DNA from 3 places in the Defluviitalea raffinosedens genome. Region 1 is predicted to be linked to each of the others. Evidence: riboswitches for the same ligand, from Rfam matches in the RefSeq annotation. Region 1 holds a riboswitch; each other region holds the start of a gene.
What was found. Region 1 has a riboswitch for cobalamin ahead of JOD07_RS07210 (cobyric acid synthase). Riboswitches for the same ligand answer to the same signal wherever they lie in the genome.
Positions count from the first base shown of each region.

Region 1 (11,209 bases):
ATGTTGTTCTACCTGAATATCATTAAAGGTCGCACTGCTATGATAAACACTAAGGGCCATATCCAGCAGTGAAAACATCATGACTGCACCGGTTCCTTCGCCTAATCCCAGTTTTCCATCAATCACCGGCTCTATTCCCAGTTCTTTTATAAGCATTTCTATGGCAGGCTCTTTTCCCTTATGGGAAGGCAATAAATAATCTTTCGTTCCGGGTACCATGCGCTCTGCCAGAAGGGCTGCCGCCATGCTGATCACACCATCCAATACAACAGGTACATGATAAAGTGCACCACCAATACACACCCCTGTTAGCCCGGCAATGTCCAGTCCTCCTACAGTTGCCAAAACTTTTAATGGATCCGCATGATACAAACCGTATTTCTCAATAGCTTCTTTAATTACTTGTTGCTTACGAAGGAATCCTGTATCGCTTAATCCAGCTCCTCTGCCTGTAACTTCACTTACCTCACACTGAAGCAATGCAGCAGCAACAGCAGCACTGGTGGTCGTATTGCCCATGCCCAGTTCTCCTGTACCAAGCATTTTGTATCCAGCTTCTTTACAGGAATATACCATCTCTACGCCTGCAGCAATTGCCCTTAATGCTTCCTCTTCTGTCATGGCAGGTTCCTTTACGAAATTGCGGGTTCCACATCTTATTTTTTTATTCTTAAGGCCCGGAATGGGGTCTTTCGCATTGATGCCAAGATCCACCGGGATAGTATCTGCGCCTATACTGTCTGCCATTCTTCCTACTGATGACTGTTTTTTTGCCATCAACCCGGCTACCCCAACGGTTACCTCCTGACCAGACAGGGTGACACCCTCTTCCACTATTCCATTATCTGCACACATGATCACAACAGCCTTTTTATCTATATTGATTTGCTCAGTACCTAGTATTGCTCCAATCTGTGCCGTGAGGGTCTCAAACCTTCCCATACTGTCAATGGGTTTCGCAACGGCATCCCAGTTTTTCAATACTTTTTTTCTAACCTCTTCATCAGGTGGTGTAATAACAATTTGTTCCAGAATTTCTCTTGTTAAACTATTCCAAATAGGCTTCTCCAAGGATTTCATAAATTACCTCCATATCTAAGTATTTTCTTAATGTTTCTGCTAACTTGTCATACTGTTTTTCTTTGAATATTTGATAATTCTCAAAGATTCCATCCTCTATTTTGATACCTTTCTTATTAGCCAAAGCCTGTACGATTCCATGGGCTATATTGCTTTGATCAAACAATCCATGGATATAAGAACCATATACATTTTTATTATTGGCAGAGAACACCACATTATTTCCTATTCTGCTACTGTAAATGTCTTCTGACACGTCACATGCTTCGTGATATACAGTTTGTCCCATATGAATTTCGTATCCTTTAAAAGGACATCTCGATATTCCGCTGAAAATTCCATCCAGCTCGTCTATTACCCCTTCCACCTGACAACGTTTCTTCTTTTTCTGCAGTACGGTAGCTACCGGCAATAATTCCATTCCTCGAATGCAGCCACCTTCTTCCATGGCATGAGGGTCATCAATCCGGCATCCTAACATCTGATATCCTCCACATATGCCAAACACTGGAATATCTTCTGCAAGTTTTTTTATGGCTGCTTCCAGCCCGTTCTGCCGCATCCATTTTAAATCCCCCATAGTGTTTTTGCTCCCCGGAAGGAAAATCAAATCAGGATGTCCCAGTTCGCGGACAGAAGTAACATAGCGTACAGTAACTTCGGGAATCTGCTCAAATATATTAAAATCTGTGAAATTGGAGATTCGGGGATAGCGAATAACAACAATATCTATTAATCCTCCTAGCTTTTTATTAAATCTCTCCGTTAAGCTATCCTCATCTTCCAAAGCCAGTTCCATATAGGGTACAACACCTATTACCGGTACCTTCCCCTTTTCTTCCAGCATTTTGATCCCAGGATCTAATATGGACTTATCTCCACGGAACTTATTGATGATTAATCCTTTTACTCTTTCCTTTTCTTCTTTTGCAAGCAGCATCAGCGTTCCCATTAACTGTGCAAATACGCCTCCCCTGTCAATGTCTCCCACCAAAAGTACAGGGGCGTCTACCATCCGGGCCATGCCCATATTGACGATGTCATCCTGTTTTAAGTTGATTTCTGCCGGACTCCCTGCGCCTTCTATCACAATAATGTCTGCAAACTCTTCAAGCTTACGAAAAGCTTTTTTGATTTCAGGAATCAATTCCTTTTTATAGGCAAAATACTCTTTTGCACTCATATTCCTAAGGACTTCACCATTCACAATGACTTGAGAACCTGTATGATTCGTGGGCTTTAGTAAAATAGGATTCATGCAGACCATCGGTGTAATGCCTGCAGCTTCCGCCTGCATAACCTGAGCCCGTCCCATTTCCAGTCCTTCTCTTGTAATAAACGAATTGAGCGCCATATTCTGTGATTTGAAAGGAGCTACACGATAGCCATCCTGTTTAAAAATTCTGCACAAACCTGCTACCAAAAGACTTTTCCCTGCATTGGACATAGTTCCCTGTACCATTATTACCTTTGCCATAGTTCTCCTAGCCTTTCTCACTAAACTAAAAAAACCCTTTCCAGCTACTGGTAAAGGGTTTGCACGCGAAATCACTTGCCGGATACTATATTTCTTCATAATGAAATATCATCCTGCAAATCATACCCGTACAATGACCAGTTACTCGTGGCCTAAAACAAACGTTTCTGTACGACAATCAGGCAGGTCTCCCGACTTAAAGATCATCGCATCGGCCATCTTCCCAGTTTCCCAGTGATATATCGGCTTAGCTCCCTAATTACGGTGACGAGTTCGTACAGGATTTGCACCTGTTTCCCTTTTCACCGAAGCCAACCACATTGCATGGTTGCTTCGACACCTGATTGCTCCATATTTAATTACATTTAATGTAACATATCTCTGCAAACGATTCAATCTTTTTATTTTAATCTACTTTTATGTTATGTAAAATCCTGACTAAAACAGCTGTTTATTCCCTTATCAATCATCTTCTCTATATCTTTTCTCCGTAAAAACAGAATATCATCATCGTAAAAATTTTATAAAAGAAGTGGTCAACCTGTCACCATTCTTCTTATTTCGACATAAGATATAGTGTAATGATAAAGATCAGAGGAGGTGAATGAATGGCTACTTTATTTAAACTCGTTATTTCTGCAGAAACAACTACAAACGTTTCAACAAACCCAGATGTAGAAAGATATTTTTACTCAGTAGATCCTGCCCATCGTGTTGGATCTACCTTAGAAATTCCAGCAACCGCTTTTGTAGATGATACAGATACTCCAGTAACTACAATCACTGAAGCTATAGCGGGAAATGGTTACTACTTGTTATTCATCAATGGCGTATTACAACAATCAGATTTATACACCATTTCAGATACACAAGTAGTCATCACAGATGCAGCTAGTATACCTGATGGTGCAGTGATTACTTTAGTAGTAACCAACTTTGTTCCAGATGCAGACTCCACCACTACAATAATAACTTAAAACTTAATAGGAATAAAAGGATGGGCCATCCGGCACATCCTTTTATTCTAAATGTAACTTCAAACATTATGTATGAATAAGATATAGAAAATTGTTCAAATTAACTAATTGGGAGTGAGGGTGATGTGGTTTACAAACTTATCAAAAATAGACTGCCACCTGACAGATAAACACGGAAATATACTAAATCCATACAATCCCATGGCAATTAGTTATTCCGATGTAACCCGTTTTCTCAAAACCAGAAGTAAACGGATTCGATTGCCTTCTGGAAAATATGTACGTGCCAATCAATTTGTAGTGTACATTCAAGGATATATTTCCCTTTTTGTAGAGGACAACCTTATTTCAAATCCAATACCATTCAGAATATATAAAAGTTTTTATCTGTGTGTGCCAAAAAGAACAGATTTATCTTTTAAAACATGCTACTTTAATTGTGGTACCAAGGTTATAAGTAATGAAAATGATTTGCTAAATCTAAGTATTAAAATAAATATTGGTTCAATGGCTCAGCCAAAAACTCAGCCCAAAACTTTCTGCCAACGCTATTTTACAACAGAAATCAATATTACATACAGAGAAAGTCTCCTCAGAACTGAAGTATACCAATACAATACTTTATATGAGGAAGATAAAAAAGAATATACGAATGAAGATGAAATACCCGAATATGGGAATAGAGGTATCCTGGATCCAGAAATGGTTTCTTTCTTTAATTTATATATTAACGGTGTTGTACAACCAAGGGAGAATTATGATATTGAACAAGGAAAGCTTACTTTAAATATCATTGATGCTCCTGTAGAAAATGCTCCTATACTCATCAGGTTTGTTACGTTCAGAGATTCAAGTGGCGACATATACCCTGCAGAAATATATTACTATAATACAATTTCTGATGGCATAAAAAATGAATATATAGATGAAGACAAAATTGGTGATACAGGAATTATCGATCCTGAAGAAGTATCTTTCGTAAATTTATATGTCAATGGCGTATTGCAGCCGGAAGTAAACTATACAGTACAAAAAGGACTGCTCTCTTTTCAAACTTCAGATATTCCTCCAAAAGATGTCCCAATCACTTTAGAGTTTATAAAGATTAGAAGACCCAATGGGCAACTCGTTAAAGCAAAGACCTATACATTTAATGCCCTTGCCCATGAAAGCAATATATATACCAATCAAGATGAACTGATCATCTATGGAGACCAGGGTATCCTTGATCCTAAATATACTTCCTACAACAACCTTTTCATAAATGTTGTACTTCAGCCTTTTGTCAATTACTCAGTGGAAAAAGGACTCCTTACTTTAAATACCGATGATCTGCCTCTAAAAGATTCTCCTGTATCTCTTCAATTTATTAGCATAACTTCATTATACTGATTTTAACCTCTAAATACTATAGCTGTACCTTTACGACCCGGTTTCCTTATCATGCTATTAAATTATGCGATTCATTTAGCTTGGGCAAAATTAACCGCGTGTCTGCTCATTTTACTGCTAAAAATATGCGTATAAAAACTCTGATCGAGCAATATAATACTTTTATTGAGACAAAGCTTATCTAATGATAAAGGCGAACAACCAAAGACAATAAGTATATACTTTGAGGTGAAAACAGATGGATTTTACAGAAAAGATAAAAAGCAATACCAAAGCATTGCATTTAGCATCTGAAAAAAGTGGGTTTATTAACCGATTGATTGAAGGTAACGCAAGCAAAGAAGGATATATAGAATATATATTTAACTTGCATGCTATGTATCAGGCTATAGAAGGCAGTCTTGATAAACATTCAGATCATGAAAGTATTAAACTTTTTGCTACAAAAGAATTGTATAGGGCCGAATTAATAAAAAAGGACTTAGAAATTCTGGCTGGCGAAAAACTTTCTGAAATGAAATTGCTGCCTTCTACAGAAGCATGCATAGCGAGAATACAAGAAATAGATAAAGAACACCCAGAGCTGATCGCAGCTTATGCTTATGTCAGATTCATTGCGGATTTATTTGGAGGAAAGATATTCCCGGATATACTAACCAAAAACTATGATATACCTGCAAGTGCACTAAATTATTATATACAGCCAGACATTGGAAATATCAGAGATTACGTCATGGAATACCACAAAAAATTTGAGAAATTGAATTTATCTGAGTACATGCAAAACTTATTTGCTATAGAAATAAGCAATGTTTATATTTATAATATAGGCATTTTAATTGAGCTGGATGCAAAACTATATGCTTCTGATTAAACACACTGCAGTATTACGAAAAAATCATTCTCTCAATAAGAATAATCTTACGAACAAGCCTGACTTCTTTGTTCCAGAGAACAAAGAAGTCAGGCTTCAATTATTTATTAAGATCCCACCATAGAATCATTTTTTACATTAAGCGACAATAATTTTTCCACAGATTTTGTGGTTTAATCAAGATCCAGCATAAACTAAGGATTTTTCATTTTGGTCATATTCAGGTCACATTTCTGTTTTATATTATGTATGTCGATGATCATTACAGCTGTAATATTGATATCTTAATACGATTAGCAGTGAAAAAACAAAAATTTTTAAAAGCATATAACAACTGATATTTGAAAAATAGCATGAATATATCTCAGATGAATGATAATGATAAATTATATAATGAAAGAGGTTAAATTATGAAATTAGCATGGAAAGAAATAAAGCATAGTATGTCAAAATATGTATTAATAGAAATTCTCCTTGTTTTGATGATCTTTATGGTTGTATTTTTATCAGGTTTGGCAAACGGGCTTGGTTGGGCGATTAGTGCATCTATTGAAAAAAGAGAGGCTGAGTACTTCGTAATAAGCAAAGATGCTGAAAAATTAATCTCCATATCCAATATAGACACAAAGGCACTGGAACAAGTGGCGTCTCAAACCAATGACAATGTAACACATTTAAATATTAAGAGATCCAATATTAATACCTTAGAAGATGAAGCAAAGTTGGATATTACCTATTTTGTTATTGATTCAGAGAGCTTTCTTTCTCCAGAAATAACAGAGGGAGAGGGGTTATCAAATTTCGGGGCAGAATATCCTCTTGTATTGGATGATTCCTTTAAAGAACAAAATATAGAAATTGGAGATGTGTTGGAGGATTCTGTAACAGGCCTTGCTTTAAGGGTAGTAGGCTTTACACAGGATGAAATTTACGGACACTCTCCAGTAGGTTTTATTGGGACTGATACATTTACAGCCCTCAACCAAAAAGTAAATTCTTCTTATACTGAACAGTATAATGCGATCGCAGTACAGGGAACGGATATTGAAAATATTGATATAGAAGGTCTGGAAGTGATTGACAAAGAAACAGTCATTAATAATCTTCCAGGATACTCTGCCGAACAGTTAACGATCAAAATGATTCTTTGGGTGCTGGTGGTCATCTCTTCAGCAGTATTAGGAGTATTTTTCTACGTAATTACCATACAGAAGCAAAAACAATTTGGTGTCCTTAAAGCAATAGGAATGAAAATGTCAGAACTTACAAGATATATTATGAGTCAGGTTCTCATTCTTTCTGTGATAGGCGTAGTCATTGGCAATCTTTTAGCCATTGGCATGGCATCTATGCTTCCAGGCAGCATGCCTTTTGATCTTGTAATATCAACAGTGATGATTATATCTATTGTTTTTATCGTAATCTCTTTACTCACCAGTTTAGTATCCATAAGGAAAGTTGCAAAAGTTGATCCAATAGTGATAATAGGAGGTAATGAATAATGAAAAATGAATATGCATTGCAATTGAATAATATATCAAAGTCATATCGGGATGGTGAACAGCAAAATAACATTTTAAATAATGTTTCCCTGGAAGTAAAGCCAGGTCAATTTATTGCCATTGTTGGCCCTTCCGGCTCAGGTAAAAGCACATTTTTGTCCATAGCCGGTGCTCTGCTCTCACCTACAGACGGCAGTGTTATAGTCGGAGGACAAAAACTTCTAAAAAAACAAAACAAGAAATTGGTTAAGATTCGCAGAGAAAAAATAGGATTTATCTTTCAGAACCATCACTTACTTCCTTTCCTGACCGCAAAAGAACAGCTTACATTTGTAATGGATATGAATAAAAAGAATGGTAGGTCTAAAATGAATGCAGATGAGATGTTGGATGATCTTGGATTATCAGGATGTGCAAATAAATATCCCTCCAAAATGTCCGGTGGTGAAAAACAACGGGTAGCAATCGCAAGAGCATTTATGAATAATCCAGATGTCATTCTGGCCGATGAGCCTACAGCCAGCCTGGATGGAAAAAGAGGCAGACAGGTAGTGGAATTAATTAAAAAGGAAGTAAAAAAACACAATAAGGCTGCCATCATGGTAACCCATGATGAAAGAGTATTGGACCTTGTTGATGTTGTATATCGATTAGAAAATGCTACTCTAAAAAGAGTAGTCAACCAATAAAAGAAAGCAGGGATTCGCATGTTCTCCATTCTTGTTGTTGAAGATGATCAAATACTAAATAAAATGATATGTGCAAAGCTACAGCAGGAGTCTTACCTTGTGTTTTCAGCATTTGATGGAGAACAGGCTTTAGCCATACTGGACAAGGAACATATCGATTTAATTATTAGTGATATTATGATGCCAAACATGGATGGATATCAATTAGTCAGAGAGCTTCGTGATGCAGCATATACCATACCTGTTCTGATGATCACGGCGAAGAGTCAAATTGATGATATGGAAAAAGGATTTCGTGCCGGAACGGATGATTATATGATTAAGCCAATCAGTATGAGAGAATTGGCGCTTCGGGTGAAGGCATTATTAAGAAGAGCTCAAATTGCAAACGAAAAAAAGTTAGTAGTTGGCAATACCCTATTGGACTATAATTCACTGACCGTTAAGGTGAATAATGAAATCTACGAGATGCCTCCAAAAGAATTCTATCTGCTCTTTAAGCTTTTGAGCAATCCAAATAAGATATTCACAAGACAAGAATTAATGGATGAGATCTGGGGGATGGATACAAATGTGGATGACCGTACGATTGATTCGCATATTAAAAAGTTACGAAGAAAATTTGAACACTCTGCTGACTTTGAGATCATAACAATTCGTGGATTAGGATATAAAGCAAAGATACCGGAAAGGATTGACAGATCCAATGTCAAAAAAAATTAGAAAGAAGAAAATGTCTCTCCGTTTTAAACTTGCTTTGGGTTCTATTATCATCCTTTGTATTTCCTGTGTTATTGCTTATGTGATCGTATATGTAGGGTTTTCTTATTTTTATCATGGTCCAATTACCAGTAGAGTTGCTCTACTCCTGGCTCTTTTAACTTGTGCCATAGCTATGCTCTTAGGTGGTGTGGCACTTTGGCATTCCGCATCTTATGTAACAAACCCCATAGTTGAAATCAGTAAAGGGGTCCAAAAAGTAGCTGATGGCGACTTTACAGTGCAATTAACTCTGAATAATAATCATAGAAAAACTCCGTCTGATTCGTATGCCGATGAGATTACAACAATGGCAAAGAACTTTAATAAAATGACACGAGAGTTAAATGGAATGGATTATATGAGAAAAGATTTTATGAGTAATGTATCCCATGAAATTAAGACCCCCGTTGCAGCAATTTTAGGCTTCTCAGAAATACTGTTGGATGGAAACCTAAGTGAGCAGGAGCAAAAGGAATATCTCTCTTATATCTACCAGGAATCACAAAGGCTCGCTCGTATAAGTGAAAATATGCTTCATATGTCAAGACTCGATCATCAAGATATCGTGGAAATGAATGATGAAGTGGAAGTTGACGAACAAATACGGCGCTGCATTATCTCTCTGGGAGAAAAGTGGCCAGATAAAGATATTCATTATGAACTTCAACTTGAAAAATGTCGTATCATAAGTAATTATGATCTGCTCTTTCAATTGTGGACAAATCTGATAGATAATGCCATAAAATATTCAGGACAAAAGTGTACAATCTGGATTTCAACTCAAATTGCAGACAACTCCCTTCTCTTTTCAATCAAAGACGAAGGAATCGGAATATCAAAGGAAAAACTGAGTAAAATATATGATAAGTTCTATCAAGGTGATGAATCACACAAAAAACAAGGCAATGGACTCGGTCTGTCCATAGTAAAAAGGATTGTAGAATTACTTGGCGGCACTATTGTATGTGAAAGTGAACTGGGAGCAGGAACGACTATGACGGTTAAATTACCCATCGAGTTAAAAAATAAATCAACAAAGATTGTCTCTATATATCCAATATAATATACCAAAAAAGACATGTAATATCCGAAAAGGATATAACATGTCTTTTATTGCATTATTCTATCTCTATAATCTTCAAATAGTTTACTAGTTTTCTTTGTAATTTTCACTCATCCTATTATACTTTAAATCTGGCTACTATTGCACTTAAGCCTTCAGCCATTTCTGCCTGGGTTTGGGCTGTCTTGGCTGCTTCTTCCAGAGCTTTAGTGGATTCAATTGAACTGCTGCTGATCTCCTGGGCAGATGCAGTGGCTTCTTCTACCATCGCTGATACTCCCTCAATGGATTTTCCAATTTCATTAATATAATCAGAAATCTGAGAAGCTGTCACAGCAAATTCGTTGGTTAACTCTTTTACAAAGCGAGCATCTTCAGCATATTGCTCTCCGGTTTTTTCTAATATATCGTAATCAGATGTAACCTTTTCATCGATAAATTTTAATATTTCCTGGGCATTGGCAGTAAGCTTCTCAACTACACCATTTACCTGACCTATTACCTGTTGAATTTCTCCTGCTGTATTTGCCGAGTGCTCTGCCAGTTTACGCACTTCTTCAGCGACCACTGCAAAACCTCGTCCATGCTCCCCTGCACGGGCTGCTTCAATTGCAGCATTTAATGCCAGAAGATTGGTTTGATCGGCTATTTGAGAAATGATATCTGCCATTTTAGTGATTTCCTCAACAACCACCACTTCTTTAATAGCTGATTTTATTTCTTTCTGTTTGAGATTGTAAATCTCAATGGCAGTTTGCTTGGAAAAGCGAGCCGAGTCTTTCATTTCTTCTGCTCTCTTTTTAATTTCCTCAACTTTTTCTTCCCCACTGAACACTTCTTTTTCCAGCATTTTAGCCTTATTGGTAATTTCCAATCCGCTTTTGGCAACTTCATCTATGGAAATACTGATTTCTTCCATACCTGCAGCAACTTGCTGAATAGAAGTAGAGATTCCTTCCCCTTGGGCAGTAACTTCTTCTACAGTAGCAGAGAGTTCCTGACTTAATGCATTGGTTTCTTCCGCTGAATCAGATACTTCTTTTAACATCGTGCGAATTTTTACATTCATTGAAGCAAAGGCATTAGCCAATATTCCCATTTCATCTTTTCGGTTCTGGATGTTTTCTGGTACACTGCAGGTAAAATCGCCTTCAGCCATAAAATTTGCATGCTCTGCCAGAATTCTAATCGGTTTTGCAACCATCCTCGTTAAAAATACGACCCAGATCAAACTTACCACAAAGGCAATGATCAATAGCAACGCAGCTGTATTTTTGGAACTGTTAAATTTCTGTTTATCAGCATTTATTAGAACTGTTGCAGTTTGATTGTTCAAATTCTTCATTTGAGCCAAAATCCCTGTAATTTCACCACGCAAATCCCGAGCTTCTTG
Region 1 covers NZ_JAFBEP010000007.1:50,710-61,918, reverse strand. Annotated here, with positions in the region: gene cobT (nicotinate-nucleotide--dimethylbenzimidazole phosphoribosyltransferase) at 1-1,080, opposite strand, end outside; gene JOD07_RS07210 (cobyric acid synthase) at 1,049-2,557, opposite strand; cobalamin riboswitch at 2,722-2,916, opposite strand; gene JOD07_RS07205 (DUF4183 domain-containing protein) at 3,166-3,534, shown strand; gene JOD07_RS07200 (DUF4183 domain-containing protein) at 3,658-4,926, shown strand; gene JOD07_RS07195 (biliverdin-producing heme oxygenase) at 5,165-5,800, shown strand; gene JOD07_RS07190 (ABC transporter permease) at 6,211-7,302, shown strand; gene JOD07_RS07185 (ABC transporter ATP-binding protein) at 7,302-7,991, shown strand; gene JOD07_RS07180 (response regulator transcription factor) at 8,010-8,714, shown strand; gene JOD07_RS07175 (sensor histidine kinase) at 8,698-9,816, shown strand; gene JOD07_RS07170 (methyl-accepting chemotaxis protein) at 9,935-11,209, opposite strand, start outside.

Region 2 (11,209 bases), on a different contig from region 1:
CGTCAGTACATATTGGAACAACTGAAGATATGCCCACAAATGAGGGATACAAACATCTATCTCAAATTGATGGAGGCCTTCCCTGATATACAAGTTAAACGCGCTACATTCTACCGCTATATGAAAGCCTTAAGGGAACAGCACGGGTATCCGCATGCCAGTAAACGTAAAACCTCACCCCGTGAAATTTCTCCACCGGGATATGAAGCGCAGGCGCATTTTGGTCAATACAAACTTAAGGATATGTACGGGCGAATTGTACGAATATATTTCTTTTGCATGGTTCTGAGTTATAGTAGAATGAAATTTGCTTACTTTTCACCGGATCCCTTCACGACCGATACAGCTATAAAAGCTCACAATTATGCTTTCCAGTATTTTGGAGGAAGGCCTCAGACAATTCTATATGATCTTGATCGGGTCTATGTGGTTAGCGAAAATCTAGGTAATATTATATTTGTACCGGCCTTTGAAGAATATGTAAAGCGTATCGGCTACAGTGTTTCATTATGCAGGCCAAGAGATCCTCAGAGTAAAGGTAAGGTAGAAGAGGTAATTGGATATGCCAAGCAAAGTTTTCTAGAGGGAAGGATGTACACCGGAATTGATAGCCTTAACAGTGCTGCCCTTGCATGGTTAGATAGGGAAGGCAACGGGCGAATACATACTGTGACCAGAAAAGTGCCGCGTGAAATGTTCATGGAAGAGCAAAAATACCTGCTCCATGTCAAACCTTATTCCGAAGTATCAAGCACGGTTGCCTCCTTTGATAAGGATGGAGTGGTAAGTTATAAAGGCAACCGTTATCTGATTAATACAGGTATGATGGATGCTCATAAACGCATTCGCATTGAAGATGATGGTGAAATGCTTTTGTTCTATGATGCTGAAACAAATGATTTATTGGCTAAATATCCAGTCACAGAAGATACCGGGCAGTTGTTCAAACCAGAAGAAAATTACAGCAGAGACAGGGTTTCTTTAACCATCATAAAACAATATTTTGCAGAATACGAAATAGCTCAGGAATTCATTCGTCGGATGGAGCAGCAACAGCCGAAATATTTTAATACACATTGCATTCGATTATACCGGATGACAAGGTTTTATACAATTGGACAATTGCTTGATGGAATAGAATACTGCATTGATACTGAACGCTGCAGTGCCTATGAGCTTTTGGCTTATCTCATGTATCAGTACGGAGAGCATATAGCTAAGAAGTTTTTGCCGAATCAGCAGTATTTTAACCATTTGGCGAGGAGTAAAGAAATAAGGAGGGAAATCGATGGCTGATATAACAGAAATCCGTGAATTAGCTCAAAAACTTAATCTTTGGAATATCGCAAGGGGATACATTGATTTGAACGATGAGAAACTATCAAACCTTGACTATCTTAAGATGGTGTTAGAAAAAGAATTGGAGATTAGGGCCAGACAAAAACACACCAAACTGAGGAAGGCAAGTAAGCTTCCAAACAAAGCATTTGACGCATCGAACTCAAACAAGGGCTTAAAATGGCAGATTAAACAGTTATCCAACCTGACATGGATTAAGGAAGAGCAAAACTTAATCCTGCTGGGAAAATGCGGGACGGGTAAGAGTGGTCTTGCAGCGCAGCTTGGAGAAACTGCAATCAGCAATGGACATAAAACCTATTATGCGCCTTTTGATAATTTTATCGCAGTGGCAGAAAAGAAAGCCACAAATCCAAAAGCAGAAGCGATCTTTTCTTATATGCAGGAATGTGACTTAATTATTATTGATGATGTCTTTTATGTGGAACCAACCAGGGCAGAACTGCAGGTTTTCTACCGGGCAGTTACCTTTCTTAATGAAACCAGAAGCATTATTTTTATAACCAATCGTGAACTGTCGGCATGGATAGATGCAGCTGAGGATAAGCATCTTTGCCAGACTTTATTGGACAGGATAACGGTCAATTGTCAGATTGTTCGCTTGACTGACAGATAAATTGAATACACTCACTTTGTTCTTGAAAAATTAATACCTCGTTTGAAAACAATGCCGAAAAACGGCTTAAAATAGATGCAAAAAATCTCACGAAATTCAAAGAACTGCTTAGCTTTTGAGATTTTCTGCAGTTTATAGGGTAGGGGGGTCTAAATCTCTACCGCTTTTCATCCCGGAAACGGGCGGGGGGTCACGCGCGAAAAATCGCAGTTTCAAACTGGACAAAATTATCTTATAAAACATGAAATAATCCATTGAAATAATCTGAATAATGATATAACATATTAATAATTTAATATAAAATCAGGTGCTGGTTATGCATTACTAGAAAATGTGTGAATCAGTGAAAAGGGAAGACGGGTGAAAATCCCGCGCGGTCACGCCGCTGTAAAAGTGGAGTTCTCCATAGATACCACTGGGAAACTGGGAAGGTTTGGAGAATGATGATGCTTGAGCCAGAAGACCTGCCTGCATTTTTAACACCATTTACTCTACGAGCGATAGGGGGTGTTGTGTATGTCTGCACAGTATTATTCCGGGTATGCATGACCTCTTGACTATTTATGTTGAGAGGTTTTTTGTTTGTAAAATAATACTTGTATGAGGAGTGAGTATTATGTCCAAAAAATTACAATTGGCTTTGGGTCTTGGACTTATGGTAATACTGATGCCAACAATGGCTTCAGCTATGCATATCATGGAAGGATTCTTACCTCCGGTCTGGGCAATCTCATGGGGAGTATTGTGCGTACCATTTATAGTTATAGGACTATTTTCAATAAATAAAACTGTACGAGAAAATCCGCGATTAAAAATATATCTTGCAATGGCAGGTGCATTTGCATTTGTACTTTCCGCACTCAAAATACCTTCTGTTACAGGAAGCTGTTCACATCCAACAGGATTGGGATTGGGAACTATCCTTTTTGGCCCAACAGCTATGTCAGTACTGGGTCTGATAGTGCTTTTGTTTCAGGCTATACTTTTAGCTCATGGCGGACTAACAACGCTTGGCGCAAATACCTTTTCAATGGCAGTTGTAGGACCTATTGTTGCATTTGCAACGTACAAGCTGGTAAAGAAAGCGAAAGGACCTCAATGGCTGGCAGTGTTTTTAGCGGCAGCACTGGGTGATCTGTTGACGTATATGGTGACATCAGTGCAGCTTGCACTAGCTTTTCCAGCTGAAGTAGGTGGTTTTGCTGCATCACTGGCTAAGTTTATGGGTATTTTTGCAGTGACACAGATTCCTCTTGCAATCAGTGAAGGTATACTTACAGTATTAATATTTAATGCAATAGCTGCTTATGGCAAAGATGAATTGAAGAGCTTAAATCTATTACAAAAGGGGGCTTAATCATGCAAACTGAAGCGATAAGGCAAACAAAAAAAAATAATCTTTCTGTTAACCTGCTGTTGATTCTTATTATTATAGCTTTAGCAATTATTCCGTTGTTTATTGCTAAAGATGCTGAGTTTGGTGGAGCAGATGGGCAAGCGGAGGAGGCAATAGCAGAAATAAATGCAGATTATGAACCTTGGTTCTCACCCATTTTTGAACCGAAAAGCGGAGAGATTGAGAGCTTGCTTTTTGCATTGCAAGCTGCTATCGGCGCCGGCATAATCGGGTATGGATTAGGTTATTTGAAAGGCCGCAGAAAGAAAGAAGATGAGAAGAGCGCATGATTTCTATAGATAAATATGCTTACAGCTCAAAGCTTAAACATACAGACCCCTTGCAAAAGGTTACATTTGCCTTGCTGACGCTGGCTGTATGTCTATGGGCAGATAACTTGATAATATCGGTTGCAGTGATTTTTATTATGGGGGGCATGACCGTCTCAAGAGGTGGGACTCCCCTCCGTTTTTTTATAAAACTACTGTTATTGCCTGTTTCTTTTTTGATAATAGGGGTGTCTACCGTTGCAGTGAATATATCCGAGCAACCAGAAAGCCTGCTGGCAGCAATTCCTGTTGCAGGAACATGGATAGGTGTCTCAAATGAAGGGCTGCAAGAGGCGATTAAGCTGTTTTTCAAAGCACTGGGAGCTGTCTCATGCCTTTATTTTCTGTCCCTTAGTACCCCTATGGTGGATTTGCTGGCGGCACTACGGAGACTTCGGATGCCAAAGCTTTTAGTGGAGCTTATGGGGCTTGTATACAGGTTTATATTTGTATTGCTGGAAACTGCAGATACCATCTATAATGCACAGAATTGCCGTATGGGCTATTCAAGCCTGACTGCCGGATATCGCTCTTTAGGCTCATTGATTTCCATGCTCTTCATAAAATCATACAAGCGTTCGGATGAACTATACACTGCACTGGAGGCAAGAGGATACGAGGGAGAGCTCAATGTACTTGAAGAAACCTATGAAAAGCATTGGAAAGGATATGTCCTGGCAGTAACCATCAACGTCATACTTGTTTTATCTTCAATAGCTTTAAAGCAAGTATAGGAGGAGTTATTCATGATAGAGAACATCCTGGAGGTAAAGGACCTTCATTACACATATACTGAAGGAACACATGCTTTAAAGGGAGTGACACTTGATATAAAGCAAGGAATGACAACTGCCGTACTGGGTGGAAATGGAGCGGGAAAATCAACACTGTTTCTTTCTCTAAACGGAACACTCAAACCAACGGCCGGTAAGGTGCTGTTTAAGGGACTTCAGCTGGACTATTCCCGAAAGGGCCTTAGAGACCTTCGCAAATCTGTGGGTATTGTGTTTCAAGACCCGGATAGCCAGTTGTTTTCGGCAAGTGTACTTCAGGATATCTCCTTTGGTCCAATAAATATGAAGCTGCCTGAAGAAGAAGTCCGCAAGAGAGTAAATGCTGCAATGGACAGGATTGGTATATCACACCTTAAGGATAAGCCAACCCACTGTCTCAGTTTCGGACAGAAAAAGCGTGTAGCCATTGCCGGAGTACTGGCTATGGAGCCCGAAGTGCTGGTGCTTGATGAGCCTACGGCAGGACTTGATCCCATGGGAGTTAGTGAAATTATGAAACTGCTTCGGAAAATACAAAAGGATTTAGGATTATCTGTGGTTATTTCAACCCATGATATTGACATAGTACCGCTTTACTGTGATTATGCCTATGTGATGGATCAGGGCAGGATTGTGCTGGAAGGTACTCCTAAAGAAGTATTCGCTCATAGGGATGAAATAAGGAGTGTAAACTTAAGACTTCCACGAATCGGACATTTGATGGAGATACTAAAGGAAAAGGATGACTTTGAATTTTCGGAGAATGCCAATACCATATCCGAAGCGAGAAAAGCTCTTAATGACTGGAAGAAAAGAAAAACTACCTAAAAAGGAAATTGCGTTGATACAGTACTATATAATTTGCGCCAAGAAACCACTAATTTCAATGAGCAAAATATCGATGCTTCTACGGTTTTTGTGAAATTGAAATAGTGAGTTTCCCGCATAATTTATATAAAGGCATAAGTGTGGGTGGAATAATGAATGATTATATAATAAAGTCTGGTAAAAAGCTAAGAAAAGGGTTTACAACCGGAAGCTGTGCGGCAGCTGCCGCAAAAGCCTGCGCAATTATGCTCTTTGAAAAGATAGAGATTCCGGAGGTTTCTTTAACTTTTCCCGGAGGGGAAGAAATAATTCTTAAGCCGGAAGATATCATTCTCAATGAAGCTTCCGCAAGCTGTTGCATCATAAAGGATGCGGGGGATGACCCTGATGTAACAAACGGAATAAGGATCTATGCCAGGGTTGAAAAGGCAAAAGCCGGTATTTCCATTGACGGAGGGATAGGTGTCGGAAGAGTAACCTCTGCGGGTTTGCCCTGCAAAATAGGAGAGGCGGCTATCAATCCCGGACCAAGAAAGATGATTTTTAATGCGTTGGAAGAGGTTGCCCGTCTATACAAATACGATGGCGGATTTCATGTGGAAATATTTGTTCCCCAGGGAGTGGAAATTGCAAAGAAAACCTTCAATGAAAGGCTTGGGATTGTCGAAGGCATATCCATCCTGGGAACTACAGGCATTGTGGAGCCCATGAGTGAAGCTGCATTGATAGATACAATCAAGCTGGAAATGTCTATCAGAAAGCAAAACGGTCAAAACGTGCTATTCATTTCTCCCGGAAATTATGGAGTTGGTTATGCCAGAGAGCATTTGGGCATTGATGTTGACAGCGCTGTAAAAATTTCAAATTATATTGGTGAAGCTCTTGATTATGCGATATATTTGGGTTTTAAAAAAATCCTGCTTGTCGGACATATAGGGAAATTGGTCAAGTTAGCTGCCGGTGTTATGAATACACATTCGAAAATTGCTGACTGCAGAAATGAAATATTTGCCGCTCACAGTGCATTAGCCGGTGCAGGAAAAGAAACGGTCGAAAAAATCATGAATGCAAAAACAACAGATGAAATTCACAATATCCTGTTGCAGAACAATATATCCAAAATGGTGTATGAAAGCATATTGGGAAAAATAGTATATCATTTAAATTATCGTGTGATGAATAAGGCAAGGATTGAAGTTCTTGTATTTTCAAATGAAAATGGCGTGTTAATGCAGACAGATAATGTGTTGGACTTTATCAATGAGCTAAAGGAGGTTGGGCATTGAAAGGAACTTTATACGGAGTTGGTGTTGGACCGGGAGATAAGAAGCTTCTTACTCTATTGGCGGTTGAGACTTTACATAAGGCAGATATTATTGCAGTACCTGATACCGGAGGCGAGAAAACAGCTCTGAATATTGTGGGTGAGTATATCTCCGGCAAAAAGATAATGTACTGCAGTATGCCTATGACAAGGGATACAGCAATACTGCGGGAGAGTCATAAAGCTTGTGTAGAGCTGATTTGTGCAGAGCTCGAAAAAGGCTTGAACCTGGCATTTATAACGCTCGGTGATCCTACAATTTATTCTACATATATGTATGTGCACAGGTTGGTTGTTGAAAAAGGATATTCTGCTGAAATTGTTAACGGGATTCCCTCGTTTTGCGCGGCTGCTGCCAAACTGGGCATTTCATTGTGTAATGGGAAGGAAGCATTGCATATTGTTCCTGCATCCTATGAAGGTGCGGATGAACTCTTACGTTTGAACGGAAGCAAGGTGCTTATGAAAAGCGGAAAGGGTATTTTAAACATAAAGCAGAAGCTGGAGAAGCATAATTTGCTTGACAATTCCAAAATGGTAGAATGCTGCTTTATGGAAAATGAGAAAATATATAACAGTCTTAGGGACTTAAATGAAGATAGCAGTTATTTTTCGATTATTATAGTTAAAGGAGAATAAAAATGGTCTATTTTATCGGAGCAGGACCGGGCGCGGTTGATTTGATAACAGTGAGGGGACAGGAGCTTTTGAAAAAAGCTGATGTTGTCATATATGCAGGGTCTTTGGTTAACCCGGAGCTCCTTAAGTGTACAAAGCCTGAGTGCAAGATTTACAACAGCGCTTCTATGACACTTGATGAAATTATAGATGTTTTCGTTAGAGAATATTCACCTGATAAGATACTGGTAAGGCTGCATACAGGCGATCCAAGTATTTATGGAGCAATCAAGGAGCAGATGAAGTTGTTGGACAAGCATAAAATTCCTTATAACGTTGTGCCCGGAGTCAGTTCATTTTGCGGTGCGGCAGCGGTGTTAAATGCTGAATATACACTGCCTGGTGTGAGTCAGACTGTTATTCTTTCAAGGATGGAGGGAAGAACGCCCGTACCTCCGGATGAGGATATAGAAAAGCTTGCATCTCATAAGGCTTCCATGGTTTTGTTCCTTACGACCTCAATGCTTGAGAAGCTTAGTGAGAAGCTTGTAAAAGGCGGATACAAATCCGATACGCCTGCTGCTATTGTCTATAAGGCTACATGGCCGGAGCAGAAGATTGTCCGTACCACAATTGCAGAGCTTCATAAAAGTGCAAAGGAAAACAATATTACCAAAACGGCCTTGATACTTGTAGGGGATTTTCTTTCTTGTGAGCACGAGCTTTCAAAGCTTTATGATGCAAGCTTTACCCATGAATTCAGGAAGGCGAAAGAACAATGAGGATAACCTTGATTTCCTTTACCCAAAAGAGCTCACTCTTATGTAAGCGCCTGGTTGATTATCTTAAAGAAGAGGGACATTCTATCGTTGCATATTCAAAGTATGGAGGCGGCGAGCTGCTTCAGATGGAAGACAATCTTAGCGCACTTACAGGAAAAGCCTTTGAGGACAGCAATTCAATAATATTTATTGGAGCTGCCGGTATAGCCGTAAGAGCAATTGCGCCATTCCTTAAAAATAAGGCATCCGACCCGGCGGTCATTGTGATAAATGAAACAGGAGAATATGTGATTCCCATATTGTCAGGGCATTTGGGCGGTGCAAACAGCCTGGCCCATAAATTGGCGTCTTTTTTGGGAGGAAGGGCAATTATTACTACTGCTACAGATATTAACGGCGTTTTTTCGGTTGATGTGTGGACAAAGGAAAACGGTCTTCATATTTTGAACATAGAAAACATAAAGCATATTTCTGCCGCATTGCTGAATGGTCAAAAAATTGGTTTTCGCTGTGATTTTCCGGTGGAAGGTGAATTACCGGAATTCTTTACAAAGGATACAACTGATTACGGAATATATATATATGATCACAAAAAGCAAAATGCGGACAAGCAGCCTTTTAAAAATACATTATTTTTGTGCCCTAAGCTATTTGCTGTGGGAGTGGGATGCCGGAAAGGAATTCCGGAAGAGATATTGGAAGAAGTATTTCTTGAAACACTGGCGGCAGAGAACATACCAAAGAATCTTGTTTACTGTGTTGCAACCATTGATATAAAAAAAGAAGAAGAGGCAATTATACGGCTTTGTGACAAATTCAGATACTGTCTTAAGCTTTATACCAATAAAGAGCTTATGGAGGCTAAAGGGAGCTTTTCATCATCGGGGTTTGTAAGGGCTGTTACAGGTGTGGATAATGTCTGTGAAAGAGCGGCCATACTGGCCAGCAATCATGGGAAATTGATAATGGGAAAAAGAGCTAGAGATGGAGTCACTGTTGCTATCGCAGAAAGGGCATGGAGGTGTAGCTTTTGAATATAATCATGGCTGGAGTTGATTATCGCAGCGCAAGCCTGGAATTAAGAGAAAAGGTTGGGTTCAACAAAAATCAAATAAGAGATATTCTAGCCAAAATAAATAAGGAGGCTTGTGTTTCCGGAGTGGTTTTGATTTCAACCTGCAACCGCACAGAGGCGTACATTTCATTAAGCCATTGCGAAGAAGCGGATCCGGTTGAAATATTCTGCAATGCTGCCAATCTTGATGATGATATGAAGAAGTGTTTTTATGTTAAAAAGGGTGAAGATTTGGCGGTTTATCTTTTTGAGCTTGCCTGTGGAATTCACTCAATGATATTTGGAGAAGACCAGATATTGACGCAGGTTAAAGAAGCAATGCTGATTGCTATTGATGAGGGAGCAAGCGATGCGGCATTGAACACACTTTTCAGGTGCGCCATAACCTGTGCCAAAAAGGTAAAGACTCAGCTGGTGCTCAATGCCGTTTCGCCTTCGGTAGCCGGGCAGTCGGTACAACTGGTAAGTGAATATATTGAAAAAAAAGCAGGTTGCAAAGCGTTGGTTATCGGTAACGGAGTAGTTGGAAGAAAAGTTTGTGAGGAACTGATTGCAAAGGGATGTGAGGTCCACATAACTACCAGAACCCACAACAACAAAAGCATAATTGTTCCTACAGGCTGTAAAGTTATTCCGTATCACGACAGGGAGTCATTGATACCATATGTGGATATTTTAATAAGCGCAACATCAAGTCCCCATCAGACTGTTACTATCGATATGATTGACAGATGTGCAAATAAGCCCAAATACATTATTGATCTTGCAGTACCCAGGGACATAGACCCTGAGGTCGGGAAGATAAACGGTATACTGTACTACAATATTGACAGCCTTGGGGAAACCGCACGGAAGGACAATTCTAAGGAAATATCAGCCATGAAGAGTTTGATAGCAGAGCATATTGAGAATTTTAACAAATGGTATGCCCAAAGAAAACGACTTATGGCGGTAAAATAATAAAAATAAATGGGTGGGGTAGAGTCATGATTAGTATTATTGGCATAGGGCCGGGAGAGAAAGCACAGATAACACCGCTTGCGATAGAGGCACTAAAAAACAGCGAGGTAGTTGCCGGATACACTTTATATATAGATATAATCAAAGATTTGATTGAGGGCAAGGAAATAATAGCAACCCCCATGATGCAGGAGGTAGAAAGGTGCAGGATGGCTGCGCTGGCTGCAAAAGGAAACAAAAATGTAGCTATGGTTTCAAGCGGAGACGCAGGGATTTACGGGATGGCGGCCCTGATGATTGAAATATGTGAGGAGCTTGGAATCCGTGAAGAGATCAGGGTCATAGCAGGAATTACTGCAGCAAGCTCTGCGGCAGCGGTTCTTGGAGCACCTTTAACACACGATTTTGCGGTAATATCCTTAAGCAACCTTCTTACAAAATGGGAGGACATTGAAAAGAGATTGGATCTGGCCTCGCAGGCCGGGTTTGTAATAGTGATTTACAATCCATCCAGCAAAAAGAGAGCGGATTTTCTTAAAAAAGCCTGTGAAATCGTGATGAGAAATATAAGCGGGGATACAATGTGCGGATATGTAAGAAATATAGGGCGAGAGGGACAAACTCACAAGATATTGCCGCTTAAAGAATTAAAAGACGAGGTGGTGGACATGTTTACCACAGTAATAATCGGAAATTCCACTACCAGGGTCATAAACGGGAAACTGGTAACTCCTAGGGGATACAGAATATAATTTCTGCATTGGATTGAAGGTAGAATAAGATGAAAAAAGTGATTGTATTTGCAGGAACAAATGAAGGAAGAAAGTTAAGTACTTTTTTAGCCGAAAACGGTGTTGAGGTTACAGCAGCTGTAGCCACCGGATACGGTTCACTGGTGATGCCTGACATGCCTTTTTTGTCGGTAAAGGAGGGAAGGCTTTCCCTTGAAGAGATTACAGAACTTATAAAAAGCTATGACTATATTGTGGACGCAACACACCCTTATGCCAAAATCATTTCGGAGAATGTAAAGGAGGCTGCGAAAAGATGCGGCAAGGCTGTGATGAGGCTGGTAAGGCCTTCATTGGAATATGAAAATGTCCTAGAGTTTTCAAGCATAGAAGCAGCATGTGCCTATCTTAACGGTAC
Region 2 covers NZ_JAFBEP010000020.1:45,023-56,231, reverse strand. Annotated here, with positions in the region: gene istA (IS21 family transposase) at 1-1,296, shown strand, start outside; gene JOD07_RS12600 (ATP-binding protein) at 1,289-1,975, shown strand; cobalamin riboswitch at 2,264-2,461, shown strand; gene JOD07_RS12595 (energy-coupling factor ABC transporter permease) at 2,592-3,332, shown strand; gene JOD07_RS12590 (energy-coupling factor ABC transporter substrate-binding protein) at 3,335-3,661, shown strand; gene cbiQ (cobalt ECF transporter T component CbiQ) at 3,658-4,434, shown strand; gene JOD07_RS12580 (ATP-binding cassette domain-containing protein) at 4,447-5,301, shown strand; gene cbiD (cobalt-precorrin-5B (C(1))-methyltransferase CbiD) at 5,454-6,587, shown strand; gene cobI (precorrin-2 C(20)-methyltransferase) at 6,584-7,264, shown strand; gene cobM (precorrin-4 C(11)-methyltransferase) at 7,267-8,025, shown strand; gene JOD07_RS12560 (cobalt-precorrin 5A hydrolase) at 8,034-9,059, shown strand; gene hemA (glutamyl-tRNA reductase) at 9,068-10,060, shown strand; gene cobJ (precorrin-3B C(17)-methyltransferase) at 10,087-10,812, shown strand; gene cobK (precorrin-6A reductase) at 10,842-11,209, shown strand, end outside.
Region 2: it holds a riboswitch for cobalamin, as region 1 does, so the genes downstream of both, JOD07_RS12595 (energy-coupling factor ABC transporter permease) here and JOD07_RS07210 (cobyric acid synthase) in region 1, are expected to answer to the same signal.

Region 3 (11,209 bases), on a different contig from region 1:
TAATCAATGGAGGGCCGGTAATAAAGATCAATGCTGATCAAAAATATGCAACAGATGCGGACACCAGTGCAGTGTATCAGGAAATATGTCAAAAAGCAGGCGTACCTGTCCAAAAGTTTGTCAATCGTTCTGATGAATTGGGAGGAAGTACCATAGGACCCATCAGTGCCACCCAACTTGGAATACGTTGTATAGATGTAGGAAATCCCATGCTGTCCATGCATTCTGTCAGAGAACTTGGCGGCGTATTGGATCATGAATATATCATTAAGTCCTTTGAAACGTTTTATGGTTTATAAGAAATAATGTGGAGGGATTTGCTTTGAATCTGGATTTTAATAAAGAAGAATTCAAAAGACAAGTATTAGAAAATGTTAAAACATTAAAAAGAAAGACTATCGAGACAGCGACAAAGCAGCAAATCTACCAGGCAGTTGCTTTTGCCCTCAGGGATCTAATTACCGACCGCTGGATTGCTACCCATAAAACTTACGAAGAAAAAGATGCAAAAATTGTCTACTATTTATCTATGGAATTTTTAATGGGGCGGGCTCTCGGAAATAATTTAATCAATTTAATGGCTAAAAAAGAAGTTGAAGAGGCCTTGGCGGAACTGGGAATAAACTATAATGATATTGAAGAGGAAGAACCCGATCCAGGCCTTGGAAACGGTGGTCTTGGAAGACTGGCTGCATGTTTTTTGGATTCTCTTGCGACTCTTGAATACCCGGCCTATGGTTGTGGAATCAGGTACCGGCACGGTATATTTGAACAAAAAATCGTAGATGGATATCAGGTTGAACAGCCGGACAACTGGTTGGAAAACGGCAATCCATGGGAAATAAGACGCTCTGAATATGCCTGCGAAGTCAAATTTGGGGGTAATGTCAGAGTTGAAAAAAAGGAAAATGGAGAGGATAGATTCATTCAGGAAAACTGTCATACCATCATTGCAGTGCCCTACGATATTCCAATTTTAGGATACAATAATTATACGGTTAATACCTTAAGATTATGGGATGCCAGGGCAATTATTAAATTTGACTTTAACAAGTTTGACCAGGGAGAATACCAAAAAGCAGTAGAACAGCAATATTTGGCAGAAACCATCGTAGAGGTATTATATCCTAACGACAATCATATACAGGGTAAAGAGCTCAGACTAAAACAGCAGTACTTCTTCGTCTCTGCCAGTGTTCAAACAGCAGTAAAGAAGTTTAAATCAAAACATAATGATTTAAAAGACTTGCCTAAGAAAATTGCGATCCAGATGAACGATACCCATCCTTCCATGGCAGTTGCTGAACTGATGAGAATTCTTATAGACGAAGAAGATTTATCCTGGGATGAAGCATGGAATATTACAACCCAGGTTTGTGCTTATACCAATCATACCATAATGTCCGAAGCCCTTGAAAAATGGCCGGTTGAGTTGTTTAGCAGACTCCTTCCAAGAATTTATCAGATCATTGAAGAAATTAACCGCAGGTTCTGCCTTGAATTATTAATTCGCTACAAAGATGACCATGAAAGAATCCGTCGTATGGCCATTATATCTGATGGTCAAGTAAAAATGGCTTGGCTGGCTATTGTGGGAAGTCACTCTGTTAACGGAGTTGCGGCACTCCATACAGAAATCCTGAAAAATCAGGAACTAAAAGACTTCTACGAATTATATCCCCATAAGTTTAATAACAAAACCAATGGAATCACTCAAAGAAGATGGCTTGCAAAAGCTAATCCGAAACTTGCAGCACTCATTACAGATACTATAGGGGATGGTTGGTTTACGGATTTAACAGAATTAAATAAACTGGTGCCTTATAAAGAAAATGAAGCATTCAGAAAGAAATTTATGGAAATCAAGTACGAAAACAAGATAAAACTGGCGGAATACATAAAGAAGCATAACAACATTGAAATCGATCCCAATTCCATATATGATATTCAAATTAAACGACTTCATGAATATAAAAGGCAGCTCCTTAATGTGCTTCATATCCTGTATTTATACAATCAATTAAAAGCTCACCCCGATATGGATTTCTATCCTCGTACCTTCATATTTGGGGCAAAGGCTGCGCCAGGATACAGAAGGGCAAAACTCATTATTAAACTCATCAATACTGTAGCAGACATCATTAATAAGGATGAGCACATTAATGGAAAAATTAAAGTTGTATTTGTTGAAAACTATAATGTATCCATTGCTGAAAAACTTTTCCCGGCTGCGGACATCAGCGAGCAGATCTCAACAGCAAGTAAAGAAGCATCCGGAACTGGTAATATGAAGTTTATGCTAAATGGAGCAGTGACTATAGGGACCTTGGACGGAGCCAATATAGAAATTAAAGAAGAAGTTGGGGATGAAAATATCTTCATTTTTGGTTTGACGGCGGATCAAGTGATTGAGTACTATAAAAACCGAAACTATAATCCTTGGGATATCTATAATACCAATCAAGATCTCAGATTGGTTTTGACACAGCTTATTAATGGATTTTTATCCCCAGAAAATCCAGAACTGTTCAGAGAGATTTATGACAGTCTGCTAAATGGAGGAGACGAATATTTCGTACTTAAAGACTTTGACAGCTATGCGCAGACTCATAGGAGAATTGTTGAAGCCTATAAAAACAGAGAAGAATGGACGAAAATGCAGATCATGAATGTAGCTAAAAGCGGCAAGTTTTCCAGTGACAGGACGATTAAAGAATATGCAGAAGAAATCTGGAACTTAGAACCTATTCATGTTTCGGTAGATTAAAACGAAAAAATCCCTAAATCATTTAGGGATTTTTTTATTGCATAAAAAAATATTTCCGATTTCCTCTGCAATGAAAAAAACACCGGGCAGGATGCACACTTGCGAAACTCTTTTTACACGAACCAAATGGAATATATTGCATATATTGTTATTGAGTAAAAAATAAGTAAAAAGGAGGAGGAAAAATGTCTCAAAATTTTGAGCAAAATAGAGCATATAACCAAGGTAATCAACAGCCTGGCCAACAACCAGTAAGTCAACCTCAGATGAATCAACAGCCCATGATGCAACAACCAGCAATGCAAGACACAATGATGCCACAGTCGGGGATGTATCCGGGAATGTATCAACCAGGTATGTATCAGCCGGGAATGTATCAACCAGGTATGCAGCAGACTATGCCTTCCTATTATATTGATGATATGGATGATAGAGATAGAGAATATTTAAAGAAATTGCATCCAGAATTAAATCAAAGGATACTAAAGTATATAGAAGAAGAATGCAGCAAAATGGATTATGATGGAAGCCCTATGTATGATGAATACCCTGATCATGAAACGATAGAGCAAATGATCGACAGAATTTACGAAAGAATCGTCAATGAAATGCCTGAAGTATTAGAAGAACCTGACATGGATAGACAAAGAATACCAAGATATCGTCTCATTCGTTCTCTGACAGGAGCACTTTTACTATCTGAATTGTTTGGAAGAAGACAAAGATATCGCAGAAGATATCCATATGATTATTTCTATGGATATCCATCTTATCAATACCCGTATTATGGGTATCCATACTACCAATATCCATATCCTTATTATTATTAAAATTGATGCATTGTTTATAAGACCAAATGAGGTCTTTTTTTTTATTATTTTTTCATAGCTCTTAAAATAGCAGGATTGTTCATATATTCATCCGGAACGAGTTCTCTTTGAATTTTAATATCGTCATGAAGAACCAAGTCCAGTCTTTTAAAAAGCTCCTGCTGAGATTTCAAATCATAGATCACTCTTACAGTGGGTTGGTTAATGGCTTCAGTTTTATTTTTTTCAACGATGGCAATGGTATCGTCACTTAATAAGACTGTTGTCCCTACAGGATAATAGCATATGATACTCCGAAATATTTTAAAGATATCTGAATCCAAATGATATCTTGTCATTTTTTCCATTTCATTTAAAGTATCAATAATGGTATATGGATCTCTATGGATACGCTTGCTGGTCATCGCATCGAAGATATCACAGATCGCACAAATTTTGGCCGCTTCGGGAATTTTTTCACCAGTGAGTCCTAAGGGATATCCTTTACCGCCAATTTGCTCGTGATGCATCAGAATCATTGCTTTAGTTATGGGAGTTAAAGAAGGATGTTCTTTAAATATATGATATCCTTGAAGGGGATGCTGTTTGATCAAATTATATTCTTGGTTAGAGAGCTTTACAGGCTTATTTAATACTTCATCGGGAACTAATATTTTTCCAAAGTCATGAAGAAGTCCTCCTATAGCCAATTTTTTTAAGTAAGATTTATTGCCCCCCATTTTTCTCCCGAGCATAACGCATAAAACGGCTACATTTACACTATGGCAATAGGTGTAGTTATCTTTGGCTTTAATGTCGACTATATCATATAGAATTTCCTTGTTGTTTAAAATCTCTTCAATAATTCTGACAGCGGTATCTTCCAGTCTGTGAACATCTATTTGCTGAGTTGCTTTAAATAAAGAAACCATATCCTTTACCAAATCAATGGTTTCCAGGCGAACTTGCTCAGAAATGACGTCTTTGTTTTCGATTCCTTCAGACAAATCATCCACAATATATATTTTATCGATGCCTCTTTCCAGCAATTTTTCTTTATAATAAAGTTTAAAACTTGTATTTTTAGCAAGCAGTCTGCTGCCATCTTTATCAATAATCGTTTTGGCTATAATTTCTCCACCATTTAAACATTCTACAGGGACCAGGCGCATAGTATGTCCTCCGATCTTTAATTAATACATTTATTATAAATCAAAAAAGGTATGTTTTCCACATTCTTAAATAAAAGAAAAAAATACGTTTATACATTTATTCCAGCATACCATTGGGTTTGACAAGAGTAGCCCCAGGGGGTACATTAATAGTAGAAAAATAAAGTGGAGGATAAGATCTATGTATAAAGACAGTACGATTTGCGTAATATAACAAAGATGAATTGAGAATATTAAAACAAGGAGGATTCATATGGTTAAAAACGCAATGACTGCTGACTTTTTGCGCTCTGCTTACGGTGGAGAAAGCATGGCGCATATGCGCTATCTGATTTGGGGTGAAATCGCCAGAAAAGAGGGATTTCCCAAGATAGGAACTCTGTTTGAAGCCATAGGATATGCAGAATATGTTCATGCAAATAACCACTTTAATGTCTTAAAGGAACAAAAAGGAGACTATACAGTTCCTGCCGGAGGAGTTTTTGGTATTGGAAGTACTGTAGAGAACCTACAGGGCGGCATTGATGGAGAGCTTCACGAAGTAGAACAGATGTATCCGGTTTATTTGCAGACCGCAGAGTTCCAGGGGGAAAAAGGCGCAAAACGTTCCTTCCACTATGCATTGGAGGCTGAAAAAATTCATGCGAAAATGTTTAAAGAAGCGCAAGAAAGTGCGAAGTCGGGGAAAGATTATGACTTTGAAGCGGTTTACATATGTCCTGTTTGCGGTTATACGGTTCTGGATGAATCGCCGGACGTATGTCCAGTCTGTGGAGCTAAAAAGGAAATATTTAAAGAATTTAAATAGCTAAGGGCTGTTGGTAAAAACCAACAGCTTTTTTAGTACTTTCAGTGTATTGTAAATAAAAAATGGAAGTGATATAAAAATAAAGAAATAAGGAGGAAAAGGAAGCTATACGCATTAATGTCGATAATTGTATGCAAAAATTGTCGAATTATAAACTTGACCAAAAATTGAACTGGGTTTAAGATTAAAATAAGGCAACATATATAAAATTGAAGGGGCGGATTCTAATGAAGAAGATAGAAAATAAAATCATACTCCTGTCATTGTTGAATACTTTCGTACTGGTTGTACTATTAGGTACCATATCCATTTCATTGGTCTTATATACACAAACAACATCGTTAAATGCAATGGAAAAAAGCATGAGAGAAAGCTTTGATCACTTGATTTCGACTCAGGTGCAAAGTGCTGTCAGTGTGATTGAACAATATGGGAAAAAAGTAGAGAAAGGCGAGATGACTTTAGAAGAGGCTAAAAAAGCTGCTGCCGATATCGTTAGAGATATGCGTTATGGCGAAGATGGGTATTTTTGGATTGACACATATGAGGGAGTTAATGTAGTATTATATGGAAGTGCAACAGAAGGTACCAATCGCTATGAGCAGAAAGACAGTAACGGCAAGTATCTTATTAAAGAGATTATCAAAAACGGAATGCAGGAGGGTGGTGGTTTTTCAGACTACCACTTCCCAAAAGAGGGACAGACAGAACCACTACCTAAGCGTAGTTATTCATTATCTTATAAACCTTTTGAATGGGTTGTTGGAACAGGAAATTATACGGATGATATTGATGCAGTAATCAATACTAAGAAAATAGAAATGAGGAAGCAAATAAACAGGCAAATTATGTTATTTGGCTTTATGGCTCTTTTGGTTGGAGTTCTATTTGTTATTATATCCATCATAGTAGGTAAAAAAATATCAAAACCTATTAAAGAATCTTCTAAGATCATCGAACAGATTTCCCAGGGGGATTTATCTGTCGATATGCCAGCCAAATATCAGAAATATAAGGATGAAATCGGTCTCATTTCAAGATCTTTGCAGCAAATGATCAAGACTTTAAGAAGCATGGTGAATGATATTGTAACTGAATCCAATAAATCTATGAAGGCAGTTATAGTGGTTAATGAAAATGTTGATGCTCTGAAAGATCAGATAGATGAGGTAGCATCTACAACAGAAGAAATTTCTGCAGGGATGGAAGAAACGGCGGCATCTTCCGAGGAAATGAATGCCACTGCTTCAGAATTTGAAAATGCTGCACACTCCATTGCTCAAAAGGCACAGGATGGAGCAAAAACTGTCGAAGAAATTCAAGAAAGGGCAAACAGATTAAAAGAAAGAGTTTTAACATCTCAAAATAATGCAATGAAGATTCTTGAAGAAGCAAAATCTGCCCTTGAAAAAGCAATTGAAGAATCGAAATCGGTAGAACAGATCACAGCTTTATCTAATATAATCCTTGAAATTACTTCTCAAACGAATCTTTTGGCCTTAAATGCGGCTATCGAGGCAGCCAGAGCAGGGGAAGCCGGTAAAGGCTTTGCGGTGGTTGCGAATGAAATCGGAAAACTGGCTGAAAACTCAGGAGCTACAGCAAAAGAAATTCAAGAAATAATCAAGACAGTCCAAAGTTCAGTAAATAATCTCTCATCTACTTCGAATAAATTGATGGAATTTGTTTCTTCGGATGTAAAAGAAGATTATGGATTAATGCTGGAAGCAACAGATCAATACCAAAAAGATGCTGAAAATGTAAGTGCGATCATTACAGATTTTAGTGTTACATCTGAGAAATTACTGATTTCTATACAGAATATGATAAAAGCTATTGAGGAAGTAGCTTCTGCAACCAATGAAGGAGCCGCCGGAATAACCAGTGTGGCTGAGAATACGGCAGTCATTGCAGATAAAGTTAGTACAATAGCAGAGCAAACAGAAGAGGTGAAGTCAGGAAAAGAAAAACTTATGGAAGCTGTGGAAAGATTTAAACTTCAATAATAAAAAACTGAATAATTCATTTAGGTGCCTTATAAGATGAAACTTATAAGGTGAAAAGGGAATACGGTTAGAATCCGTAGCAGCCCCCGCTACTGTAATTGATGACGAGTCTTTAAAAGCCACTCTAAGTATTTAGGGGAAGGCAAAGACGAGGATGAATCATGAGCCAGGAGACCTGCCTAAATGAGAGCATTAATAAGCTTTCGGAGGGAAAGCCTATTAGAGTCAATTAACTATTTTGCTTTTATGCTATAGTTATAAATTCTAGTGGCAGTACGTCTATGATGTACTGCCTTTTTAATAGATAAAATTTTTAATGGATTAAAGCTGAAAGGAAAGGATAAAGCAATATGAAAAGAATCTTAAAGACATTACATATTTTTATGATCATAGCCCTTTTAGGCACTATGGCTGGATGTAGTGGTGTTAAGAACACCCAAATAAGTGAGGAGCCAAAAAGAATCGTTTCTGTAGCTCCCAGTATTACAGAACTCATTTATGCTTTAGGCAAAGGAGAAAACCTTGTGGGAAGGACCGACTACTGTGATTATCCGGAAGAAACAAAAGAGGTTCCAAGCATAGGGTCCTTAATTGATCCCAGTGTAGAAAAAATTGTTGAGTTAAACCCGGATATCGTTATTGCCACTGCCAATTTTAAAGAAGAAACCTATAAAAAACTAGAAGACTTAGGCATAGAGGTGGTTGTGCTCTATGAAGCTATTGACTTAGAGGGAGCTTATGATTCTATAGCTAGATTGGGGCAAATCCTTAATGCAGAAGATGAAGCCAATCGAGTTATTACAGAGATTAAAGATAAGATTGAAGAGGTTCAGGAAAAGGTTAAAGATGCCCCAAGGCCGAAAGTATATTATGTTGCCGGCTTTGGTAAAAATGGAGATTACACTGCCACTGGAGATACCTTTATAGGTCAGCTTCTGGAGATAGCCGGAGGGGATAATATTGCAAAAGATGCAACAGGATGGCAGTATAGTCTTGAGAAAATAATAGAAAACGATCCAGATATCATATTGATCTCCCAAAATTATGGACTAAAAGAGCAGTTTGTAGAAACTGCCGGCTACAAGGAGCTGTCAGCTGTAAAGGGCGATAAGGTGATTGAAATAGACGATAATCTTATTGCAAGGCAAGGCCCAAGACTTGGGGAAGGTGTAGAAAGCCTGGCAAAGATCATGCATCCAGATTTATTTGAATAGGTGAGATGATGAGACTAAAAAGAAAAACACTATTTTTTGTATTGCTCGTTTTATATTGTATACTGGCGATCGGGGCCATTTCGGTGGGAGCAGCCAATATAAAGCCCTGTGAGGTATTCATGGAAATCCTTAAGTATATACCTATTATTGGCAAGCATATCGATACAGTACCCTCTGATACAAATTTTCTTATTGTTTTTATGGTACGCATGCCCAGAATTATTATGGCAAGTATAGTTGGGATGGGATTGGCAGTAGTAGGGACCTCTTTTCAGTCCCTATTTAAAAATCCTATGGCAGACCCTTACGTGCTTGGAATATCAGGAGGGGCTGCCCTGGGAGCGGCGCTGGCAATTACTGTTCATTTGCCGGCTGCTCCATTTGCCTTTATAGGAGCGGTAACTACGACCATCATGGTATATCTTATTGTACAGGTCAGATCAAAAACAGCTACGATCTATTTACTTCTGGTGGGAAGTGCCATAGGTTTTTTGACATCGGCTTTAATATCCATCATAATGGTGTTTAATCAGGAACATGCCAGCAGGATTATATTTTGGATGATGGGAAGTTTCAATGCTTCAAGCTGGGAGAATATTTATATAACAGCTCCGGTTGTATTTGTCGGCACAATGATTATTTCTTTTTTATATAGAGATCTCAATTTAATGCTTGTTGGTGAGGAAACGGCTAAAAGTTTAGGTGTAGAAACAGAAAAGCTAAAAAAAGGCGTCATTATCATTGCATCCATGATGATTGCTGTTTGTGTTTCTTTTTCCGGAATCATCGGATTTGTAGGCTTTTTGGTGCCTCATATGGCAAGAATCATTGTTGGTCCCAATAATAAAGTTTTGATTCCTTTTTCGGCTTTGGGAGGCGCGATTTTTTTACTGCTTTCTGATACTCTTGGAAGAACCATAGCCGCTCCCGGAGAATTACCTGTAGGAGCGGTGACGGCATTGATTGGTTCTCCCTATTTTATATATCTTCTGATTAAAATGAAGCGAAGGAGTGGATAAACCCTTGGGACAAAAAATAGATGTAAGAAATCTTAGTTTTTCCTATGGAGATCAACAAGTATTAAAGGATATCAGTTTAAGTTTTAATAAAGGTAAATTTTATTCCATCATTGGACCCAATGGTTCGGGGAAATCCACATTTATAAAAAATATTTCAAAGCTTATTACCCCAAAAGCCGGAAGTGTATTGATAGACAATCAGGATATTTGCAAAATGAAAAATAAAGAATTAGCCAAAATGATGGCAGTGATTCCCCAAAACATACTCATAGACTACGATTTTACTGTTTTTGATATTGTGATGATGGGACGAAGTCCATATAAACGAAGTTTTCAGGATTTTAACGGGGAAGATCAGGCGATCGTGGAAAAGTACATGCGAGCGACCAATACATGGAACTTAAAGGATCAGTTGATTACGAATTTAAGTGGCGGAGAGATTCAGAGAGTTATCGCTGCAAGGGCTTTAAGTCAGGAAGCAGACATCATTCTTCTGGATGAAATCACTTCCCATCTGGATATACAGTATCAGATAGAATTTTTAAATATATTTAGAAGCCTAAAAGAGGACAAGATCATCATTGCAGTATTGCATGATTTAAATTTAGCGTCTACCTTCAGTGATGAAATTATATTGCTTAAAAGAGGACAAGTTGAGGCCAAAGGTTCCCCCGAAGAAGTAATCAGTAAAGAAAATATTAAAAAGGTATACAATCTTTCTGTGGAAATCTTTGAAAATCCTGTAAGTCAATGCCCTTATGTCATTCCTATTGTTTAAAAATTTAAGGATTATTTTTGGTTTATTACTTTACAATTTTAGTGAGTTAAAGTATAATAGGCTTGTAACTAAAATGTTGATACAGGGGGAAATAATAATGAAAAAGAATATAGCGTTTTTAATATTGAGTATTATGATATTATCTTTATTTTCAACAGGCTGTGGCAAAAAAGCAGCATCTAAAGAAGATCATTCTTTAGAAGAAGTAAAACAAAAGGGAGTATTGGTTGTCGGACTGGATGACACCTTTGCACCCATGGGATTTCGCGATGAATCTGGTGAGATTGTAGGGTTTGATATTGATTTGGCTAAGGAAGTAGCAAAAAGAATGGGTGTAGAGATAGAGTTAAAAACAATTGACTGGAATGCGAAGATGATGGAATTAAACGGCAAAAATATAGATGTGATCTGGAATGGATTATCGATTACAGAAGACAGAAAAAAAGAAATCCTGTTTTCCGATGTATATCTTAATAACAGACAAATTATTATTGTAAAAAATGATTCTGATATTCAAACCAAGGCAGATTTAGCCGATAAAGTGATTGGACTTCAAACAGCAAGCAGTGCTGAGACAGCTGTTAATGCTGATACAGAAGTAGCCGAAAAAGTTAAAGGTATCAGCGATTATCCAAC
Region 3 covers NZ_JAFBEP010000001.1:285,196-296,404, reverse strand. Annotated here, with positions in the region: gene JOD07_RS01480 (M18 family aminopeptidase) at 1-299, shown strand, start outside; gene JOD07_RS01475 (glycogen/starch/alpha-glucan phosphorylase) at 323-2,767, shown strand; gene JOD07_RS01470 (hypothetical protein) at 2,953-3,597, shown strand; gene JOD07_RS01465 (HD-GYP domain-containing protein) at 3,642-4,748, opposite strand; gene JOD07_RS01460 (rubrerythrin family protein) at 5,002-5,556, shown strand; gene JOD07_RS01455 (methyl-accepting chemotaxis protein) at 5,784-7,562, shown strand; cobalamin riboswitch at 7,568-7,759, shown strand; gene JOD07_RS01450 (ABC transporter substrate-binding protein) at 7,913-8,776, shown strand; gene JOD07_RS01445 (FecCD family ABC transporter permease) at 8,785-9,795, shown strand; gene JOD07_RS01440 (ABC transporter ATP-binding protein) at 9,800-10,573, shown strand; gene JOD07_RS01435 (amino acid ABC transporter substrate-binding protein) at 10,671-11,209, shown strand, end outside.
Region 3: it holds a riboswitch for cobalamin, as region 1 does, so the genes downstream of both, JOD07_RS01450 (ABC transporter substrate-binding protein) here and JOD07_RS07210 (cobyric acid synthase) in region 1, are expected to answer to the same signal.